Regions from separate parts of the Hominimerdicola alba 7 genome, predicted to be linked through region 2. Evidence: predicted binding sites of a transcription regulator. Region 2 holds the regulator's gene; the other holds the start of a gene.
What was found. Region 2 encodes HrcA, which represses chaperone genes, less so after heat shock. Its sites were predicted from a motif close to TGTTAGCACTCNNNNNNNNNGAGTGCTAACA; they were not measured.
Positions count from the first base shown of each region.

Region 1: htpG (molecular chaperone HtpG) is a predicted target of HrcA. The motif match lies at 6,163-6,193, and genes of this name have one in related genera.

Region 1 is NC_014833.1:3,007,744-3,019,244, forward strand. It holds gene spoIVA (stage IV sporulation protein A) at 1-1,244, opposite strand, end outside; gene RUMAL_RS13555 (DUF3794 domain-containing protein) at 1,259-2,806, opposite strand; gene RUMAL_RS21845 (hypothetical protein) at 2,889-3,053, shown strand; gene RUMAL_RS13560 (hypothetical protein) at 3,078-3,332, shown strand; gene RUMAL_RS13565 (O-acetylhomoserine aminocarboxypropyltransferase/cysteine synthase family protein) at 3,466-4,755, opposite strand; gene RUMAL_RS13570 (LysR family transcriptional regulator) at 5,166-6,095, shown strand; gene htpG (molecular chaperone HtpG) at 6,229-8,121, shown strand; gene RUMAL_RS13580 (Gfo/Idh/MocA family protein) at 8,417-9,394, opposite strand; gene RUMAL_RS13585 (hybrid sensor histidine kinase/response regulator) at 9,745-11,501, shown strand, end outside.
Region 2 is NC_014825.1:308,501-320,001, reverse strand. It holds gene RUMAL_RS20105 (SOS response-associated peptidase) at 1-594, shown strand, start outside; gene RUMAL_RS20100 (LacI family DNA-binding transcriptional regulator) at 678-1,673, shown strand; gene RUMAL_RS20095 (endonuclease V) at 1,754-2,476, opposite strand; gene RUMAL_RS22215 (hypothetical protein) at 2,497-2,667, opposite strand; gene RUMAL_RS20085 (IS5 family transposase) at 2,819-4,288, shown strand; gene RUMAL_RS22210 (hypothetical protein) at 4,307-4,477, opposite strand; gene RUMAL_RS20080 (type 1 glutamine amidotransferase) at 4,491-5,231, opposite strand; gene RUMAL_RS20075 (MurT ligase domain-containing protein) at 5,231-6,577, opposite strand; gene pyk (pyruvate kinase) at 7,175-8,593, opposite strand; gene RUMAL_RS20065 (hypothetical protein) at 8,903-9,376, shown strand; gene hrcA (heat-inducible transcriptional repressor HrcA) at 9,810-10,823, shown strand; gene grpE (nucleotide exchange factor GrpE) at 10,842-11,402, shown strand; gene dnaK (molecular chaperone DnaK) at 11,474-11,501, shown strand, end outside.

The DNA of each region.
Region 1 (11,501 bases), on a different replicon from region 2:
CCGACTATGGGTGCTACCTCGGTATTAATCTCAGTACGTATCAGATGAACGGCAGGGGCCTGCGCCTTCAGTCGTATCCCGTACTTGCCGCCCTGTCTTATTATCTCGGGTCCTTCCATAGTGAGTTCATCGGGTCCGGGCATGACTATGCCATACCCTGTGCTCTCCATCTGTGTGATCGCATCTTTGTACTTTGCAAACTTCCTGCGTATCTCCACCAGTTCCAGTATACGCGGCAGAAGTTCGTTCTCTCCGTTTATCTCAATACCTGTTGCCTCGCCTATCACGCGGTAGAATAGTCCGCCGGAAAGTTCTGCTGATATGACAGCCGAACCGCTTCCTGCATCTATGGATCTGACAGAACAGCTTTCTATATACTCACATCCGCCGATAGTATCAGCACACGCGGATATCTGCCTGAGTGTTTCAACGCCCTCGGCGGCTTCACGTATATGAGCAAATACAGCTTCTTTCAGCCAGTGCCCCCTGCCAAGGGTGTTTATCCAGCCCGGCATGGCTATACCTATCTCCCGAACAGGGAATGAATACAGCACATTTGCCATTATGCCCATTATATCTTCATCTTCAAGCTCGGTGCAGTTTACCGCCATGACATCGGTGCTGTATTTTTCACTCAGCTGTTTACAAAGCTGTCGGGCTTCATCACTGTCAGGGTCTTCGGTGTTCAGCAGGACCGCAAATGGTTTTCCTGCAGCTTTGAGTTCGTTTATGACCCTCTCCTCGGCTTCTTCGTATTCATCACGTGGGAGATCGGTAAAGCTTCCGTCTGCGGTGATCACAAGACCTATAGTGGAATGCTCAGTTATCACCTTGCGGGTGCCGACCTCTGCCGCCATATTGAAAGGTATCTCGGTATCGAACCAGGGAGTCATCACCATACGCGGAGCTTCTTCCTCGATATACCCCTGTGCCGAGGGAATTATATAACCCACACAGTCGATGAGCCGCACATTGAAGCTGGCTCCGCCTTCCAGCGATACATTCACCGCTTCTTCGGGTATGAATTTAGGTTCGGTGGTCATGATAGTACGTCCCCCTGCGGATTGGGGAAGTTCGTCCTGCGCCCTTTCTCTGCGGTACTCACTGCTGATATTGGGTATAACCAGTTTTTCCATGAACCGTTTTATGAATGTGGATTTGCCCGTTCTCACGGGTCCTGCCACGCCTATATAGATATCTCCGCCCGTTCTGCGGGCTATGTCTGTATATATATCCCTGCTCACCCTTGTATGCCCCCTTACCCTCTGATAACTATCATCCTGCCGTCGTCTATACTGTCAGCACCGTCAGGAAGTCCGTTGTCCTCTCTGACAGCTTCAACTGTTGTACGGCAGCGCTTGGCTATATCCCATATATCCTCATTCTCACCGCACCTGCACAATCTCAGTGTACAGCTGCTGTCACGGGTCGCCGGCTTATCCTTATTAAGTATAACGCTGCTTACCAGCTTTGTGCCGCTTCCGCCGTTCAGCTTATAAACTACGCGCACATCCGTCCTGACCCTGATAGTACCGCCGTCACCGAGATAATACGAACAGCCTGCTGTTTCAGCATAGGCTTCAAGTGTACTTTCACTGCTTTCTTCGGGAACAGCCGCTTCGGCTTCGTATGTACTCTGTCCCTCTATACAGAAGATACCGCCTTCACTGCCCTCTCCCATGACTGAGCAGGTCACTCCGCCGGATATGCGAAAGGTATTCCCGTCCTTTCTTATGGTAGGACGTGTGCATGATGCATAGTGGTCATACACAGCGCCGACTGTGCCGTCAGGTGCGGCAAGGGTGCATTCGGATATACAGGATATATGCTTTTCATCTCCGCTGTCTGAAGATATCTCAACTATCTCATCCGGAAGACAATCATACTCGGTGGAGTATGCATCAGTCACACCGACACCTGCCCCCGATTTCTCTGCCGTACAAAAGACATCAAGTTCCAGTTCCCACTCCACGGTATTATCCTCTCCGCCGCCCGCCGTAATACTGCAGCCCGATGGCTTGACCCTGACACTGACCCTGTAGCTGTCATCAAGACCTTCCATATCTATCATACGGCTGAAGGGCAGGGTAAAACGAAGATCCTGCACACGGTCAGCGCCTGTTTTATCTATACAGGTACACAGTGCTTCCAGCTCGGCTTCTCCCTTTACCGCTAGCTTTCCCGCCACTATACGCTGCTCTGTCCTTGTTACTGAGCAGCCTGTGCGAAGCACTGTTCCGACAGAGGGCTTATCATCAGGGAGGGAGGTCTGCTGGATAACTGTTATTCGCTTTGATGCATACAGCCTTTTAACAGGATAGGTGACCGTCTGCTTACGCAGCTGTATTCCGCAGCCGCTGCCGCCTGTAACAACAGTTTTTTCCCGCTGACAGCACACCTTTACCGATGCGCATAAAGTACCCCGCACATCTATCCGTCTGCTGCCCTTTGCCCGACAGGACAGCCGCAGGCAGTTAAGGTCTATCATTACCTCGGGCGAACTGCATTCACCTTCTATATCCAGGGTACGGCTGATCTCCGCATTCTGCTCTATGCAGTTTATGCGGCCGCTTCCCTCGGTAAGGTACAGCACCCTCACGGTAACGGTGATATCAAATGCCAGTCTCCCGTCGCTCACGCTCTGGGATGTGAGCTGAGGTTCTGCAGTACACCTGAGTATCCTGAAAACATCAGGATAATAATCAGGCAGAACTATATCCCGTTCCAGCGGCAGTTCCTCAGTGCGGTCAAGGGCTTTTTCGGTCACGCACACAGTGTCTGATATAAGTCTGAGTTCATCGTTCATGTTTATTTCCTCCTGTTTATAGGATAGCCTTTTGCTATAAACATGATATGCCTGTATTCACAGGATTATTCCCCTATGAGCCGTGATCGCAGCAAACGATGATCTCAGACAGGATATATTCTATGTGCTTGACAGGCTGGATGGCTGTGACAGTTCAGCATATACTATCATCCCACCCGAAGGCACAGGCTTCACGCCCATAGCGGTGAGCCATGCAGCGTCCCTTGAAGGCAGGTGCTTCGGGTGACGCTTTGAAACAGGCGGAAAGACGGTGGTTTTCACAGGCGATACTTCTTCGCCGGAACCGTTCATGCCTTATCTCACAAACGGAGCTTACCTCTACACGGAGTTACCTGCTTATAACTCACCTGTACACCTGCATATAGATAAGCTGAGAGCAGTCATGCCCGAACTTGCAAAGCGAAATATCAAAGTATTCATAATGCACCTAGATGACGAGGAGGCACTCTGTAAGACCGCCGCGGAGATAGGCGCAGCTCCTGCTCCGATGTACACGGAAGAATGATATAAGAACATAAACACAGCAAGACCCCGATACCGCAACGATATCGGGGTCTTATAATGTATCGATATATCACACGCCGACGGCGCTGCTTCAGATCATTTTTTCCTCATTATACTTCCATACTTCTTCTGTATCAGATGATGCCTGCTGCCTTGAAAGCCTGCTCGAGATCTGCGATAAGATCATCGGCATCTTCAAGTCCCGATGATATCCTTATGAGGTTAGCAGGGATATCAGCCAGCTTGAATTCTTCCTCATTCAGCTCAGAGTGAGTGGTATTCGGAGAATCAACTATCAGTGAACGGGCATCACCGAGATTTACATGATAGTGGAACAGCTTTATATTATTAAGGAATGTCGCTTCCTGCTCGGGTGTTGCCTTTATGCCGAAGCTGAGCACTCCTCCGCCGCCGTTAGTGAGATGCTTATCTGCCAGTGCCTTGAACTTGTAATTCTTTGCACTGGGATGACGTACCCATTCAACAGCAGGACTGTTTTCGAGATACGCAACTATCTTCTCAGCATTCCTTGTCTGCTTTGCAACTCTCTCCGAAAGTGTTTCAAGACCTATGATACCCAGATATGCATCCTGAGGCGAAAGTGCTGCGCCAAGGAGATTAAGGTATACAAGAGTAAGTCTGAATATGAAGAAGTTGTCTGCGAATATATCAGCAGGCGACTTGCCCTTTAGCATTACTATCTTTTCATAGAACTGAGGATATTTCTCGGGGGTATAATAGCTCATATTGCCGTTATCGAGGATAAGTCCTGCGATGAGGTTGCCGTGACCCGTAAGAGATTTTGTAGCTGAATATACTACGATATCAGCACCGTGTTCAAGAGGTCTGTAAAGGTAAGGTGTCGCAAGGGTGTTATCTACCACCACGGGAACACCGTGTTTGTGTGCCACCTCGGATATAGCATCTATATCCAGCAGATAAGCGTTAGGGTTGCTGATGGATTCAACATATATACCCTTTACATCGTCAGTGATCTCAGCCTCCAGCTTTGCAGGGTCAAGCACTGCATCGGTTATCTTGATCTTAACACCCAGTTCAGGGAAGAGTCTGTCAAAAGCATCAATGGTGCCGCCGTATACGTAAGGCGATGCAAGTATCGTACCGCCCTTTGCAGCCAGGTTAAGCAGAGTATAAGATATAGCAGCCATTCCGGAGCCTACTGCAACAACGTTCTTTGCACCGTCGAGAGCTTTTACTCTCTCTGCAAAGTAAGTTACAGTGGGATTGCCTACTCTGGTATAAAGGTAGCCTGCCTCCTTGTAGGTGAAAAGGTTCTGTGCGTGCTCGGTATCTCTGAAGTCGTATGCCGCTGTCTGGTATATGGGAGGCGATACTGCCTGCTGATTATCTCCGGGCTCATAGCCTGCTCTTATTTTTTTGGTGTCGAATGCGAGTTCGCTCATAATATTACTTCCTTTCGGTATGTTGTTTTCGATGAATCCAGTTTAACCGAAAATGCTCCAAAGGTCAATAATAAAGCACGATAACGTTATCATAACAGCCTGTCGGGAATGTTCGCAAAGGGCATTATGGTGCACCTGCGGCACTCATCGGATCTCTCATAAATGAATTCTCCTGCCAAAACACGACAACGTTATCACTTTGCTGTTACGGCGTTTTTCCAAAGCAAGACGCTGTGCGGCAGCATCAGAAAACCGAAATACGGCGCAGTATAAGATAACGCTATCACAAATGCCGGAAAGTTAAATTATTTTTATATCTCTCGATTATTTTTATACATTATGTGCCTTGACAAACAAAAACTAATATGATATATTAGAAAACAATAATTCATAGTAAAGAGGTGGGAAATATGACCCTTCAGCAGATGCACTATGCACTGACAATAGACAAAAACGGTTCAATGAACAAAGCTGCGGACAAGCTGAATATATCCCAGCCGACCCTGACGAGCGCCATGCGTGAGCTTGAAAAGGAGCTTGGCTTTGAAATATTCCTGCGCACCCACAAAGGCGCTGTACCTACAGCAGAGGGTGCCGAGTTTCTGCGCAGCATAGGACTTATATACAGACAGTACGAGCTGGTATGCGAGAAATATTCGGATAAGGATATGAAAAGAAAATTCGGTGTATCTACCCAGCACTATTCCTTTGCGGTGAATGCATTCATTGAAACCGTAAGACAGTTCGATACACTGGAATTTGAATTTGCTGTACGTGAAACAGAAACGCTGAAAGTCATCGAGGACGTGGGCAGCCTTAAAAGTGAGATAGGTGTACTTTATATAAGCAACTTCAACCGAAGATCAATAAACAAACTCCTCGAAGAAAATGAACTGTCCTTCACGGAGCTTATAAAGTGCAAGGCTTATGTATATATGTGGAAGGGACACCCCCTTGCAAAGGAGAGTTCTCTCAGCCTTGAACAGCTTGCACCCTACCCATGCCTTTTCTTTGAACAGAACGGTCATAACAGCCACCTGTATGCCGAAGAGATACTGAGTGAGAACATATACCCCCGTTCCATAAAAGCTACCGACCGCGCTGCCATGGGCGAGCTTATGCAGAAGCTGAACGGATACACCCTGTGCTCGGGTATACTGTGCAAAGAATTCTCAAGTGAATATGTGGTAGTCCCATACCGCGATGATACCGACAACCCCAACAGCATCATGGAAATAGGCTATATACGTAAGAAACACGGCTCTCTCAGCGAGATAGGGCAGAAGTATATTGAAGAACTCAAAAAAAGTCTTGAGCTGAATGCAGAAGAAAATGTTTAGTTTATGTAAATAAAATGTAGACATTTTATGTAAACTCTTGCATTTTTATCTATATGAGGTATAATAGATTTAGCACTCGGATATGTTGAGTGCTAAATCTTTTTGTTTATAATTTGTAAGGAGCTGAAATATAATGGAAACCAAGCAGTTCAAAGCGGAGTCCAAAAGACTTCTGGATATGATGATAAACTCCATCTATACTCACAAGGAGATATTCCTGAGAGAGATAATCTCCAATGCCAGCGATGCTATCGACAAGCTGTATTTCAAGTCCCTGACCGATACGAGCGTAGGTCTCAACAAGGACGATTTTGCTATACAGATAAAGGCTGACAAGGAAGCCAAGACCCTTACTGTCGAGGATAACGGTATCGGTATGACAGAGGAAGAGCTGGAGAACAATCTGGGTACTATCGCACAGTCGGGCTCTCTTGCATTCAAGACAGACAACGACCTCGGTGAGGACGTTGATATCATCGGACAGTTCGGTGTAGGTTTCTATTCCACTTTCATGGTTGCCAAGGAAGTTCGCGTGCTGACAAAGGCTTATGGCAGCGACAAGGCTTTCCTGTGGAAGTCCAACGGCGTTGACGGCTACACCATCGAGCCTGCTGAGAAGGAGACTGCGGGCACTGTCATCACTATGGTGCTGAAAGAAGATACCGAGGACGAGAAGTATTCAGAGTACTGCGAGACATGGCGCATACAGCAGCTGGTCAAGAAATATTCCGACTATATCCGTTTCCCTATAAAGATGGACGTTGAGCATTCCAACTATGCTGAGGAGGGCGAGGAGCCTACCACCACCATTGAGACAGAGACTCTCAACAGCATGACACCTATCTGGAAGAAGAACAAGAGCGAGCTGACCGATGAGGATTACAACAAGTTCTACTCCGAAAAGTTCATGGATTATCAGGAGCCTATCGCTCACATACATTCCAAGAACGAGGGTATTGCTACCTATGATGCTCTGCTGTACATTCCTTCAAAGGCGCCTTTCGATTACTATTCAAAGGATTACGAAAAGGGTCTCCAGCTGTTCTCCAGCGGCGTGCTGATAATGGACAAGTGTGCAGACCTTCTGCCTGACTGGTTCAGTTTTGTAAAGGGTGTTGTTGACAGTGAAGACCTTTCACTGAACATTTCCCGTGAGATGCTGCAGCAGGACAGACAGGTCAAGATAATCGCAAAGAACGTTGAGAAGTCCATAAAGAACGAGCTGGCAAAGCTGCTGAAGAACGACCGTGAGAAGTATGAGAAGTTCTTTGAGGTATTCGGTCTCCAGTTCAAGTTCGGCATTTATCAGAGCTACGGTGCTGCCATAGATACCCTGAAAGACCTGCTTCTGTTCAAGTCCACCTTTGAGGACGGCAAGAGCGTAACTCTGAAAGAGTACGTATCCAGAATGAAAGAAGATCAGAAGTACATCTACTATGCCTGCGGCGAGACCAAGGAGCGTATAGACAAGCTGCCCCAGATCGAGAAGATCAAGGACATGGGCTATGAGGTTCTCTACATGACTCAGGACGTTGATGACTTCTGCCTGAAGGTAATGCTGAACTATGACGGCAAGACATTCAAGTCCATAAGCGATGCCGATGTTGATCTCGACACCGAGGAGGAGAAGGAAGAAGTCAAGAAGCTGGACGAGGAGAACAAGGATATGTTCGCCTTCATGCAGGAAACTATCGCTGACAAGGTAAACAAGGTACGTCTTTCCAAGAAGCTGAAATCTCACCCTGTATGCCTTTCCAGTGACGGCGGCATGATATCCATTGAGATGGAGAAGGTGCTCAACGCTATGCCCCAGAACGACGCTAACCGCGTAAAGGCAGACAAGGCACTGGAGATCAACCCCAATCACGAGATATTCGGCAGATTGCAGAAGCTGTATGCTGAGGACAAGGACACCCTGAAAGATTACACCAAGCTGCTGTACGATCAGGCACTGCTGATAGAGGGTCTTTCCATTGATGACCCCGTTGAGTTCGCAAACCTGGTATGCAAGCTCATGGTTCAGTAATTCACTTCTATCAATTCATAATTGCCCTCGGCCGGGCGGGCCGTTTCCGCCTATTATAGGTTCGCGGTGAAGATAAGTATCGTGTGACGGCGGGTCAAAGGATTGTGATGAAGATAGTATCTATGATACTGAAAATATAGCTAATAAAAAATGTGCGCTTATCGCGGAATTGCGGTAAGCGCATTTTTGTGTTCTTAAAATTGTCAGAGTTGGAACGTATTCTTGATGTTTACTTACGATAGCAAAACACACTATCCGCCCTGTCAACAATTATGAATTATGAATTGTGAATTAGCTAGACTTCCTGCGGGAACTTTAAGCCCCATTTACTGCGGCATTCGTCCATTATGCGCATGATGCTGAGGGTGTCTTCGGGTGGAACAGCTTTGCTGGTTTTAAGTCCCTCTGCAAGACATTTCTCGGCTTCTCTTATCTCGTATTCGTAGCCGTTTATCTCGGGCGGGAATAGCCTGTCCTCTATCTGTCTGCTTTCGGCATCGTACAGTGTACATTCGGGTGAGCAGAAGAACCAGTCGCCCATGATGATACTGCCCTTATCACCCACGATGACAGCGTTGTTGCGGTTCTGTATCTCAAATCCCGATGTGGTAGATGCGTATGCGCCGTCGGGATACAGCAGTGTCACACTGTTTGAAAGGTCGATACCGCCGCTGATGTGCGCATGGGTCTCGATACTACTCGGTTCGCCCATAAGTGACACAGCAAAGGTTATAGGATACACGCCGAGGTCAAGCAGAGCTCCGTCGCCGCATTCGGGCTTGAAGAGCCTGTCATTCTTATCAAAGGGGATAAAGTTGTTGAAATCCGCCTTGATGTAGCGGATATCGCCAATGCGCCCCTCTTTTATCCACTGCCTAACTTTAAGGTAGGCAGGACGCATCTTCATCCACATTGCTTCCATAAGGAACAGTCCTTTTTCTTCGGCTTTCGCGAACATAGCCTCAGCCTGCTTTGTGTTCAGGGCTATGCTCTTTTCGCAAAGCACGTTCCTGCCGTTTTCAAGACACAGCATGGTATCATCATAATGCCTGTGCATAGGCGTAGCGATATATACTATATCTATGCTTTCATCATGTGCCAGCTCCTCATAGCTGCCGTAAGCCTTTTCAAAGCCGAATTCATCCGCAAAGCTTTGTGCACTTTCTACAGACCTTGAAGCAACAGCAGCAGTAACCGAACTTCCCTGCTCTTTGAGTGCCTGTGCAAAAGTTCGTGCTATCTTACCTGTACCAATGATACCCCAGCGTGTCATAAGACCACTCCTTTACATATTTATCTGCATGATCATACCTCTTACATACCGGATCAATCAGTGTAATATCAGAACCTGAAATAACAGCCGATATACCAAAGAGATAACCATGTTCATTTATTATAAATTATATCACACCAAACCTGTCTTGTAAAGGATATCCCTTGATTTTTAGCCCCTTTACACAACCATGCCGCAGATAATTTGTCTGGTTTGACAACTGAATATTATTGAACAGCGTGCAGGGCGAAAGATACATATCATACCCCTCTCCCCCTTTACTTTTTAGGTAAAATATGTTATAATATGAAATAGATATTAATTACGTGGGATATATCCCCTCAAGGGCGGTGAGATCATTGAAAAAACGACTGAACACAACATTCGCTTTCCTGACAGCTGTAATACTGCTGGTGATAGCTATGATATCCGAAATAACCCTCGTGTTCACCGTAAACTCTCAGCAGGCGAACGAAACAGGCAGCAGCAGGCTGGAACTTGTCAGCCGTGAACTCGAACATAACATAAATGATGCCCGCGGAAAAGCTATGCGCTTCGCTGTGACCGCACAGAATGTACTGGATGACCGTGATGAATTGGAAGAACTCGTTAAAAGCTACAAGGAAGATATGTTCCGCGAGACCGAAGGAAGCTGTTATAATGCCTATGTGGCAGGCGAAGACTGGTTCTTCATCCCCGATCTCACCGACACCGATGATTATGATGTAACGAGAAGAAACTGGTACCGCGGCGCTTTGCAGTGCAGCGGCGGATCATATGTTTCCGACCCGTATATAGATGCTGCCACAGGAGATATATGCTATACGGTATCCGTGATGCTCGCTGACGGCAAAACCGTCGCAGCGCTGGACTACAATATGGACAGCATTCGCAGACACATATCCAAAATGTATTCAGACGGCAAAAATGAAGCTGTGATAGTCACCGAAAAAGGCATAATCGCAGGCTGCAGCGATGAAAATATAGTCGGTAAGGACTTGCTTGAACAGCTGCCCGAATACGGCGGCATATTCTCACTTGCCAAAAGCAGCGACGGCTCTGTGCACGTAAGACAGAAGGGCAGCAACCTGTTTGCTGTGCGTTCGGAGTTCGGCTGGTACCTTATTGTATCAGAGGATAACTGGTCACTCTACCGCAGATCGTATATCCAGATGCTTGTAATGATAGGCATATCACTGATAGTATTCATCATGCTTGCGGTGATGTACCTTTCAAGCGAACGCAAAGCAAAACACGCCAGAACTATGCTGAAAAACAACGAGGATTTTCTCGGGAGCCTGACAACAGGACTGCAGGAACCGCTCCACAGGATGATAGCAGCGGCAAGCCCAGAGAACCTCAGGAACTCCGAAAACTACGAGAAGGATTTCGAGAGCATACGCGAAGCAGGGCTGAAGCTCAACGAGATGATAGGAAAGATAGTTTCCTATAACAGTATAGTAAAAAAAGAAAACACAGATAAGCACAAGCGCAGCAAAACTGCAGGGCTTATGATAGGTGTGCGCTTCAGGCGGCTTATCGTCATCGCACTGATGCTGGTATTTATAATGAGTATGTATGTGAATACCACCTCCACCATCAGGTGGGGAAGGTCACAGATGAACGAGGAGCTCGACACCTACACCCAGCGTCTTTCCTCATGGGTCAGCACCGAAAAAAGCGTGCTTGATATGTTCTGCTCCATGATATCCACCGAGCCTGAGATAGTACATGACTACGATGCTGCTGTAAAGAAGCTGGATGATATCACCTCGCAGTACAGCGATATATCCGCCAGCTATATCGTCAACCCCGAATGGGAGCATCCCGTTATCATGAACAGCGGCTGGGAGCCTGACGAAAAATGGCACGTAGAAGACAGAGCATGGTATAAAGAGCTGACATCAGGAGAGGAAAACTGGTGTATATCCGCACCCTATTACGATGAAGCATCAGGTCTTTACTGCGTGACCTTTGCAGAGAAGGTCTTCGATGCCCATACAGGAAAAACCATAGGCTGCTTCGGTATAGATTTTTATATGGATAAGCTGGTGGAACTGCTGGGCAGCAGCTATTCAGGGGACGGATACGCTTTCATAACCGACAG
Region 2 (11,501 bases):
CTGGCACGACCTCTGGCGATGTCCGGGAATATACGTCCCACGGATATGGCGGCGGTGTTTGCACCGAACAAGCGCGGGGATATGGCTGTGTACCCGATGATATGGGGATTCACACATGATTCCTCACCCAAGCCGCTTATAAACTGTCGGGTTGAAACAGCAGAACTGAAGAGTGTATGGAAGGATTCCTGGTTCAGGCGCAGATGCATAATACCTGCCTCATGGTACTACGAATGGGGAATACCACCTATGGAAAACGGTTATCGTCCCATCGCCGGGCAGAATAACATAAAAAAGGTGAAGTATGCCATACAGCCCGAGGGTGCTGAGATAACCTATCTGGCAGGGCTGTACCGATTTGAGGAGCACAGGGGCGTTAAGGTACCCGTTTTTGCGGTGCTGACGAGAGAGGCTTGTGCACCTGTGCGGGATATTCATGATCGTATGCCCCTTATTTTCAGGAAGGAAGATCTCCGCGACTGGGTGCGCCCTGACAGTGATCCCAAGAGCATCGCGGAAAAAGCCCTTACTAAAATGGTGGTGGAAAAGGCTGTGGATTACCCTGAACCTGTACCGGAATTTATGCAGATATAACAAATTTTGTTTCACGATGTCTTTACAATCAAAGAAAAATATGCTATAATAATAAAAAGATAACCACGAAAGGAGAGTGTGGTATGAGCGCTACTATAAAGGACGTTGCAAGGGAAGCGGGAGTATCGGTAGCTACTGTATCAAGAGTACTCAACGGGAGCTGTAATGTTTCCGAAGATTCAACCGAAAAGGTCAACGATGCCATACGCAAGCTGAAATATTCACCTAATTTTCTTGGCAGGAACCTGAGAAAATGTGAGACCAATGTTATACTTTGTATAATGCCCACCTCAGAGCATTCACTGTATTCAAAGATAGTTACAGGTATGCAGCGGTACGCTTCAAAGCTCGGCTATGATGTTATCACTGCTGTATCTGATAATACTGCCACTGCTGAGGCAAGGCAGATGAATATGCTTTTCAACAGGACTGTCGATGGTGTAGTGCTGCTGGGCACGATGTATGATGCCGAGTCGCTGAATCATCTGGCGCAGAATTACGATATCGCCCTGTGCTGTGAGGGTGTACCGGGTGCCGATGTGCTGACGGTTGCCGTTGATGATGAGAGTGCGGCTTTTGATGCTGTGACCACACTTATCAGCAAGGGTCATAAGGATATAGCTTTTGTAGGTACAAATTCTGAGGCGATATCTTCTACCGCCCGTGAGAACGGCTATAAGATGGCACTTGAAAAGGCAGGCATACCCTACCGTGAGGAGCTTGTTTACCGTGACAGCTATGAGTATAACTGCGGACTTGATGCTATGGACTATTTCGCTAAGCTGGATAAACGTCCCGATGCTGTGTTCTGTGTTTCCGACCTGCTTGCTATAGCGGTGATACACCGCGGGGCTGAGCTTGGCATCACAGCAGGCAAGGATATTTCCGTTATGGGCTTTGATAATATCTCCATGTGCGAGATGATGCTGCCTACGGTATCAACTGTTGAGCAGCCCTGCTTCAAAATGGGTGAAATGGTCATCGCCAAGCTGATAGAGAATATCCGTTCTTCACATAAGGACAATAAATATTACACTGTGGATCACAAGGTGATACTGAGGGCTTCCACAGGGGACTGACCATTTCGGGATCATATAGCTAATGAAATAAAAAGCTGAGCGCGTTTCAATAAACGTCCTCAGCTTTTTTTTGCTCTTATTCAGTTTTGTGATCTAAGCTTTTCGCGCATCACATGGGTATCAAGGTCGGCAAGCCTTGTGGGTATGGGTATATGGCTCTCCTTATCCGTCAGGGTCAGTGCAATATTGCAGGCGGTATCAAGGGAGATATTGTTGCCGACGGATACGAAAACAGGTCTTACACCAGTATGTGTCCTCAGGGCTCTGCCATAGACCTCGCCGCCTATCACGATATCGGTGAAGCTTCCGCTTTCGGGGGAAGGCTCGGTGTAGTCGGTCTTTTTGTCAGCGCGGAAATATGTCTTTGCTATACCGAAAGTAGGTCTGTCCAAATAAAAGGACGCATGAGAAGCTATGCCCATGTGTCTGGGGTGAAGATATCCGTTGCCGTCAAATATATAGATATCGGGGATATTTTCAAGCAGCTTCACTGTTTCGAGTATAAGGGGCAGTTCCCTGAAAGCCAGGAATCCCGGCATATACGGAACATTTATCTTTCCGCTGAAATGCTGTCTTTCTATGACTTCATGAGTTGTAAAGTCAATTATTACGATACAGCATACTGCCTGTTCATCACCGTTCTCATTCTGCCAGTAAGCAAGGTCGATGCCTGCAACTGTCTTTATATCACTGAGGTGGAAGCTGTCCGCACAGGATATCCTGCTGCTGAGTTCTTCCTGAAAGGCGCGGAATTTTTCCTGCATCTCTTCTTCGGACATACCCTTACAGTTTTCAAAATTCATGGCTCTCACTTTCTGTACAATTATCCGTACTTTTTAAGGTCTATCATTATGCCGACTTTAGCCAGCAGCTTTACTGCTGTATCCGTGTCAACAGGGTAGATATCGCTTTTGCCAGTCTGACGTTCGTTCTCAAAATGCAGAAGCTCTATATGGTTCTCCGAAAAATCTTCGGTAGAATACAGCATACCCATGATGTAGCTGTTCTTTATTGCATAATAATTAGTCTCTCCTCACACAGCAATAAAGCGACGAAATATCGACAAATCCAACCCAATATGGTATAATAGAAGTGCAAGAAAAAGTAATCAAAACGAGAAAAAAGCTTGCACTTCGGAGGATGCCATGTATAAGTTCAAGAAAGAAAAACAGATTTCATTCACAGATTTCAATCAACCGCTTGGTTTGCAAATGAACCCGGATAACCGCTGGGTAAAGAAAGCAGAAATGATCCCTTGGGAAACAATTGAAGCTGAATATGCCAGGCTGTTCCCGAGCCATACCGGTATGCCCGCAAAGCCTCTCCGCATGGCACTCGGTTCGCTGTTGATACAGAAGCAATATCATTATCCGGACGAAGAACTCGTCGAACAGATCAGAGAGAACCCGTACTACCAGTATTTCATCGGGCTGCCCGGATATGAGGATAAGATTCCGTTCGTACCTTCGCTTCTCGTGGAATTCCGCAAAAGACTATCGGAGGATGTTCTCAACGAGATCAATGAAATGATCATCGAGTACAACTCGCAGCAAGACAATGACGATTCTGATGACGTGAGTGGAAACGGAGGTCAGCCCGATCAGCAAGATCCAGCAAATGATTCCGAAGAAAAAACTGAAAACTCTGGCACACTGATCCTTGATGCGACCTGTGCGCCGCAGAATATCAAGTATCCTCAGGACATTGAGCTGCTGAATGAAGTTCGTGAAAAGCTTGAAGATATGCTGTGCAGAGTCTCCGATAAATACGGATTTTACAGACCGAGAATGTACCATCAAAAGGCAAGAAAAGACTATCTTGCACTTGCCAAATGCAGAAAGCGCGGTGCGAAAAAGATCAGAAAAGCGATCAAAAAGCAGCTTCAATATATTCGCCGTGACCTTGGATATATCGATAATCTTATCGAAAACAACGGCGTTGTGCTGTCCGTTTCCGATAAGGAGCTTCTTGATATTCTCATGACCGTTTACGATCAGCAGCGGTATATGTTTGAAAGCAACACTCATTCTGTTGAAGACCGTATTGTCAGCATCAGCCAGCCGTACATCCGACCGATCGTAAGAGGTAAAGCAAAATCTCCTGTTGAGTTTGGAGCTAAGCTCGATCTGTCAGTTGATGAGACCGGGATGTGCAGGATCGAGAAGCTATCCTTTAATGCTTACAACGAAAGTGCAGTTCTGAAAACAGCAATTGAAAACTACAAGCAGCGCACAGGTCATTATCCGGAGCGAGTTCTTGTTGATCAGATATATCGCAACCGTGAAAACATCTCGTTTTGCAGCGGTCACGGCATACGTATTTCAGGCAAAAAACTCGGAAGACCGAAGAATGACGCCGACAGCAAGGCTGAAAAGAAGGCAGCATATAAAGATAATACCGACAGGATCGAAGTGGAGCGTAAGTTCAGTCTTGCAAAGCGCAAATTCGGTCTTGGTCTGCTGCTCACAAAAAGAGAAGACACAACAAGAGCATCGATAGTTCTCAGCGTCATCGCAATGAACATCGACCGCCTGGCGGCGATGCTTTTACGCTTCTGGAAAATAGTGATAAATATTCGCTTCTCATATCGCCAGCCGGTATGCCGTGGATTTTAGAGGCTTGTTGAGGAGAGACTAATTAACAGGCTTCAGGCGCATAAGCGGCTTGCAGCCTGTTTTCATATCTCTGCACAAGCCCTCAAAATCATCATCCACAAAATTGATCTTGCGGCACTTCATAGCCTGTATCCGCTTTTTCAGCGCAGGCTCATTATCTGCGGATCTTTTCCTGAAAAAATGGAACATAGCATACTCCTTGCTATTTCAGCAGTCTTTCAAACAGCTGACTGCGGCAGTCCTCCTCAAGCTTGTCATTTATAGGTGCAGGGACATAGTCTGTACCTGTCTTTCTTGTCATGCAGTAGGATATTATGTGATCTGCCAGCTTCGGGTTCTTGGAAAGTAGAGGCCCGTGAAGATAGGTGGCGGTCACATTTTTCTCGGTGTAGCCCTCAGTGGTGCTGGAAAATTCGTTGCCGTTGCCTGCCAGGACTTTTCCGAAAGGCGAGGTAACATTAGTTGTCTGTCCGCCGTGGTTCTCAAAGCCTATGACCTTGTATTTTTCGCCGCTGAGATCAGCTTCGACCACTATGTTGCCTATGCATCTTTCGCGCTTGTTGGTGGATGCTGCAGTATAATAATCGAATAGTCCCAGACCGGGTATCTTCTTGCCGTTGGAGTCCTTGTAGTATTGTCCCATAAGCTGGTAGCCGCCGCATATCATCAGGAAGTATACTCCGCTTTCGTAAGCTTTGCGTATCTCATCTTTAAGTCCCAGCAGATCATCAGCAAGCAGCTGCTGTTCAAAGTCGGCACCGCCGCCCAGGTATACTATATCAACGCCCGAAAAATCAGTGTCCCTGTCACCGAGATCGTGTTTTATCACTTCTGTTTCTATGCCGCGCATCCTGCATCGGTAGGAAAGTATCTCAACATTTCCGCTGTCACCGTAAAGGTCCAGCATGGCAGGGTACATATGCAGTATCTTCAGCTTTTCCATTATCCCTGACCTCCTTCCGCTTTTGCTTTGTATCGCTTTATAGCCGCACGTGTGGGCTGTATGGCGGTATAATTTGCTATGGCATACTTGCAGCCCTTGTTTTTGAAGAACTCGTCCATAGCATCATCAAGATCGGGTCTGACAACTATCTTATCGGGGTCGTAGCCCGAGCATTTTATCCTTATTGCGATATCGTATGCCCTTGTGCCGCTTGTGACAACTCTCGAAACATCCTTGAATACCGAGAAATTTATATCCCATATCCACGATACGTCATGACCGTCGGCAAGGTTATCGTTGAGGACAAAAAGCAGCTCCTTATCGTCGTTGTGCTCGTTCATAACTCTCAGTGTCATATTGGCGCCAACAGGATTCTTGGCAAGGTTTACCAGCAGCTCACTGCCGTCCACGCTGAACTTTTCAAGTCTGCCGTTGTTTACTTCAAACTTCTCAAAGGTTTCGTGAAGCACCTTTTTATCAAAGTTGTAAAGGCTGGCTGCTGTGTATACAGCCGAGAGATTGTAAACGTAGTATATGCTGTTGTGTGAGATCTTGTACTCCTCACCCTCGAATTCAACAGAGGGCACGTCCAGCTTAACGTTCTTTGCAGTCATATACGGTTTTACATCACCGAATCCGCATTTGGGGCAGCGGAACTTTCCGACGTGTGAATACTGATAGTAGTCATACACAAGCTCGGTCCCGCAGGAAGGACAGAACTTACCCTCACCCACTTCGTAGGGCTTATCGGTAGCACCTGCATAGCGGTCAACACTGAAATAGTAGATATTCTTGTTGTTCGGGTTTGCAAGTCCAAGACGGGAAACGTTTGGGTCATCGGCATTGAGTACCACGTTGCCCTCGTAAGTTTCAAGGAATTTCTTAACCTTGAGTATAAGCGTTTCCACTTCACCGTTCCTGTCCAGCTGGTCACGGAAGAAGTTCAGCAGTACCAGGGTCTCAAGCTTCATCTTGGAGAATATGACGGGCACATGGCTCTCGTCAACTTCAAGCACAAGATAATCTGCCTTTACTCTGCCTTTCATATCACAGTTCTGCAAAAGCAGGGAAGTTATGCCTGTGTCCAGATTATTACCCTGTTTATTTGTGATTATTTTTTTGCCTGTGCTTTCAAAGATGTGGTTCAGGTAGTTTGTGACCGAAGTCTTGCCGTTAGTGCCTGTTACCGCGATTATGGGGCAGTCAACCTTGAAGGCTTTCAGGCAGTCCTTATTCAGCTCCCACAGTACAAGACCCGGCGCGTTGCCTGCATCCCTGCCAAGCAGGCGAAGTGTTTTGACCATTAATTTGCCGAACCAGATGGTCAGCGTATTTTTCAAACTCATTATACGTACTCCAATAATAAATATAGTACGGCGGTGAAGAACGGATAAATGTATCAGCCGTCCGTGTACAGCTGTAATCACGCCGTCTTTGTCTGCCTGTGGAACAAAGCTGTACACTCCTGAATCGGCAGACCTATACTATAATATAACAAAACAGCAGAAATGTCAACCCTGAATCCTGCAACAGGATATCTGCTGTCAGGATGAGACAGATGCAAAACTGCCAATGAAGCTAAAGGTTTGGCTCGACAGCGCACTCTGCTTCATTGGCAGTTTACTTGTATTCTTTTACTCCTGCTGTGGGAACGTCCGCACGATGACAGCTGCGATTGATCTCAAAGCTTAAAAGGCTACCGAGAAACAAACTGCCCGTCATAACAATGTTGGTGACGTGTCGGCGCCCCGGGCTAGGGCAGCTGTGTTTGTTTGCGAGCTTCAAAGGGCACCGAGAAACATACTGCCCGTCATAACAATGTTGGTGACGTGTCGGCGACCCTGGCTAGGGCAGCTGTGTTTGTTTGCAAGCTTCAAAGGGCACCGAGAAACAAACTTACCGTACTAGCTTTGTAAGTGACGTGTTGCGTGCCCGCGCGAGGGCTAGGCGCGTTCTACTTTCATCAGGTTGGTTGTGCCGCTTATACCGAGGGGTACTCCTGCTGTGATTACTACCAGGTCACCTTCCTTGATGTAGCCCTTTTCCAGTGCGACTCTTATGGCGCGGGAGATAAGCTCATCGGTGTTGTCCATTTCATCAACAAGACCCGGAAGAACGCCCCATGACATATTCATCTGGTGGCAGGTAACGGAGTCAGTGGTCAGTCCTATTATGGGACAATCGGGTCTGTACTTTGAAAGTATACGTGCTGTAGCACCACTCTTGGTAACTGTCAGTATGGCAGCCGCTTTAAGGTCGTGGGCTGTGGTGACTGTAGCGTGGCAGATAGCGTCTGTTATACTGGGGTGGTCGATATCATCACGCTTCTGGAAACGGCGCACGTAGTCGATATCTCCCTCGGTGGTCTCAGCTATAAGGCTCATGGTCTTTACTACCTCAACAGGATATTTGCCTGCTGCTGTCTCACCCGAGAGCATTATTGCCGAAGTTCCGTCATATATAGCATTTGCTACGTCGGTTATCTCCGCACGTGTAGGTCTGGGATTGTTTATCATGGATTCCAGCATCTGTGTTGCAGTGATGACCTGCTTGCCTGCATTGTAAGCCTTGTGTATAAGCTCTTTCTGTATTGCAGGTATATTCTCGAAAGGTATCTCAACACCCATGTCGCCTCTTGCTACCATTATGCCGTCAGCGGCTTCAAGTATCTCGTCAATGTTCTCAACACCCTCGGCGTTCTCTATCTTTGCGATTATCCTCGGATTGAACCAGCCGAGACTCTGGGTGAATTTTCTCAGATATGTAACGTCAGCACCGGTCCTTACGAATGATGCCGCGATGAAATCAAAGCCCATCTTCGCACCGAAGGCAAGGTCAGCCATATCCGCATCGGATATATAGGGCATTGAAAGCTTAACTCCCGGTACGTTGATACCCTTGTGGTCTGATACCACGCCGCCGTGTATGACCTCGCACTGTATATCTGTGGAATCTATCTTAACGGCTTTCAGCTCGATCACACCGTCGTTTATGAGTATCCTTGTGCCTGTGGTGATATCCTGGGGCAGTTTTGGGAAGGTTATGGAACAGATAGTATTGTCGCCTTCCACATCTCTTGTGGTCAGGGTGAACATATCGCCGTCATTGATCGTCACAGGCTTGTGATCCTTGAAATCCCTGAGCCTTATCTCAGGACCCTTTGTGTCCATCAGTGTGGCTATATTAAGTCCCATTTCGTCGCGCAGACGGGTTATGGTCTCAAATCTCTGCTGGTGAATGGAATGCTCGGAATGTGAAAAATTGAAACGGGCAACATCCATGCCGTTCTTCATCATATCCCTGAGGATGTTCTCGTCATCCGTAGCGGGACCTATGGTGCATACTATCTTGGTTTTACGCATATTATCAGACTCCTGTCAATAAAAAACAAACACTGCCGCATGGCTGCGGAGATCGGTATTGTTGGCCTTTTTCCGAAACGATGCAATATTATGAAACAGCATTTGCATGATCGGTAAAATTTAAAAATCAAATTCATTATACAATATATCACCAAAAAAGTCAAGCGAATTTTTGGTCAAAACGCATTGAAGTATTGGTCAAAAATTGTCAAAATAAACGAAAAATAAAAATACGCTTGACTTTATGTAAAAAAAATGTAATATTATTAGATAGTATTTTATCTGTATGATAAATTGGGGGAACGATCGATGGAAAAAAAGATAAAGATGAGTATGAGTATAATGATGGGTGTCACCCTTAGCCTTTGCCTGTCATTTGTTGGCACCTTCACTTCGGGGAGCTTCACACCTGCGGCATTTCTTGTAAGCTTTCTTGAAAGCCTGGTGATAAGCCTTGTTATAGGATGTATCGTACCAATAAAGAAGGCGGAAGACAGTGCGTGCGAAAAAGTCGGTGTGAAAAGCCCTATGGGTCGCAGAACGGTAGGCAGCTTTGTATCAGACCTTATCTATACGCCTGTTATAACCACAGCAATGGTGACCATAAACTTCTTCAAGATCCCCATAGCACACAGACCTCCTTATATAATAATGTGGGGAAAGTCTATGGTGATAAGCTTTATCGTGGCTTACCTGATCGTTTTCCTTGTTGGGGATAATTATATGCGGATGATACTTAAAAAGTACGGCATCACCGGCAGACCACCCGAGGGAAGAAAATGAATAATATATGATAAATAGGCTGTCGTTAATTTCGGCAGCCCTTTTTATTTCAGGTTTTCCTGTGGTATGCGGTAAGGGGGGAAATTATTCCTGATGGCTTGACAAAACCTGTAAAATAGTATATTATATAACTGTTTGAAAGTTTTGGATCCGGATAGTTCATGCTTTCAAAACTCATACCCCTTTGAGAGGCTGCCGATCATCTCGGCAGTCTTTTTTTGTCGGGATATAATATATAGTGTGATGAATTGTTTAATGTGTACAATATGCTCCCTGAGCATTTTACAAGTTTGGTGAAAATAAATTCCCAAAGGTCTTGACAAAATGGAGAAAAAGGTTTAAACTATACTTAGCACTCAAAGAGAATGAGTGCTAACACCCGAAAGCCGCGAGTGCTAATCACGCGGATACGGGCAAGCAAGGCGGTGAGCTGATGGACGACAGAAAACTTAAAATATTATCTGCGGTGGTAGATGAATATATAGTATCGGGTGAGCCTGTTGGCTCAAAGGCGATAATGGCTCATGTCAAGGCATCCTCCGCTACCATACGAAATGAGATGGCAGAGCTTGAAAAGCAGGGCTATCTTGAACAGCCACATACATCGGCAGGACGTGTGCCCACCTACAAGGGATACAGGCTGTACGTCGATAAGCTGATGGAACAGGATCCTCTGAGTGAGGAAGAAAAGACAAAGCTCGACAGTATGCTGCCCGATGATTTCGTAACGGAGAAGGATCTGGTGGAGAGCGCTTCACTTGCGCTGGCTGAGCTTACAAAGTGTGCTACGGTTGTGGCAAACTCAACACCTAAGTTCTCGCTGATATCCAAGGTGGAGGTAATACCCACAGGCAAGAGGATGTACGTCATACTTATGATAACCTCGAACGGCGAGATCAAGAACAAGGTGTGCAGGCTGGAATTCGACCTTACACATGAACAGCTGGAGTTCTTTGATAACTTCGTCAAGCAGAACCTGAGCGGTGTTCCCATAAGTGAGATATCCGATGCGAATATGGAAAAACTCACTGAGGCTATGGGCGCTTACATGATGACCCTTTCTCCGCTGGTGTCCGAGCTTCTTAAAATGACAAAGGAGCTGGATAGGAGCGTGAGCCTTAAAGGACAGAAGAATCTGCTGACCTGCAAGGATCTTGATCAGGGCGAGATAATATCTTTCCTTGATAATGAAAAGGAACTCATGGCTTTCATTGACGGCACGTTCTCAGGACTGAACGTAAAGTTCTCACCTGAAACGGACGGCTTTGTGATACACAATTCCTCGATGATAACCGCACCGTTCTCAAAGGACGGACAAATGGCAGGTGCGCTGGGACTTATAGGCCCCATGAGGATAGATTACGCAAAATTCATACCATATCTTGAGTACTTCACTTCTAGGATAACAGACCTGATATCCGAGAAGGATGATAATGATGACAAATAGGAAAGGCAGGCGCTGGATTTGGCTTTTGATGAAGAAATAAAGGAAGAGCTGGAAGAGGAACTGACGGAAGAGGCTGAGGATACAGCTGATACTCCTGAGGAAACGGAGAATGAGGAGAATAACGAAAGCACTGAGCAGAGCGAGGAGGATAAGCTGAAAGCAGAACTTGCCGATACTAAGGACAAGTACCTCAGGCTCATGGCTGAGTACGATAACTTCCGTAAGCGTTCTGCTAAGGAAAGACTGGATATATCAGCTTCGGTAAAGGCTGATACGGTGGCTGACATACTCCCTGTGCTGGATAATTTTGAAAGAGCACTGGGTACCGAAACTCAGGACGAAGCCTACAAGCAGGGCATAGAGATGATATTCAAGCAGTTCACCGATGCGATGGCAAAGCTTGGCATCGAAGCTATAGACCCCGTAGGCGAGGTATTCGACCCCAATATTGCAAATGCAGTTAACCAGATAGAAGACCCCGAGCTTGGCGAGAACGTTGTGGCTCAGGTATTCCAGAAGGGCTACAGGATAGGCGATAAGGTCATCAGATATGCGATGGTAGTCGTAGCTAATCCGTAGCAGGATATTATAAACGTCAATAACAAGTTAAGATCACTTGAACTTCATATGAACTGAAAGGATGATATTTTATGGCAAAGATTATTGGTATAGACCTTG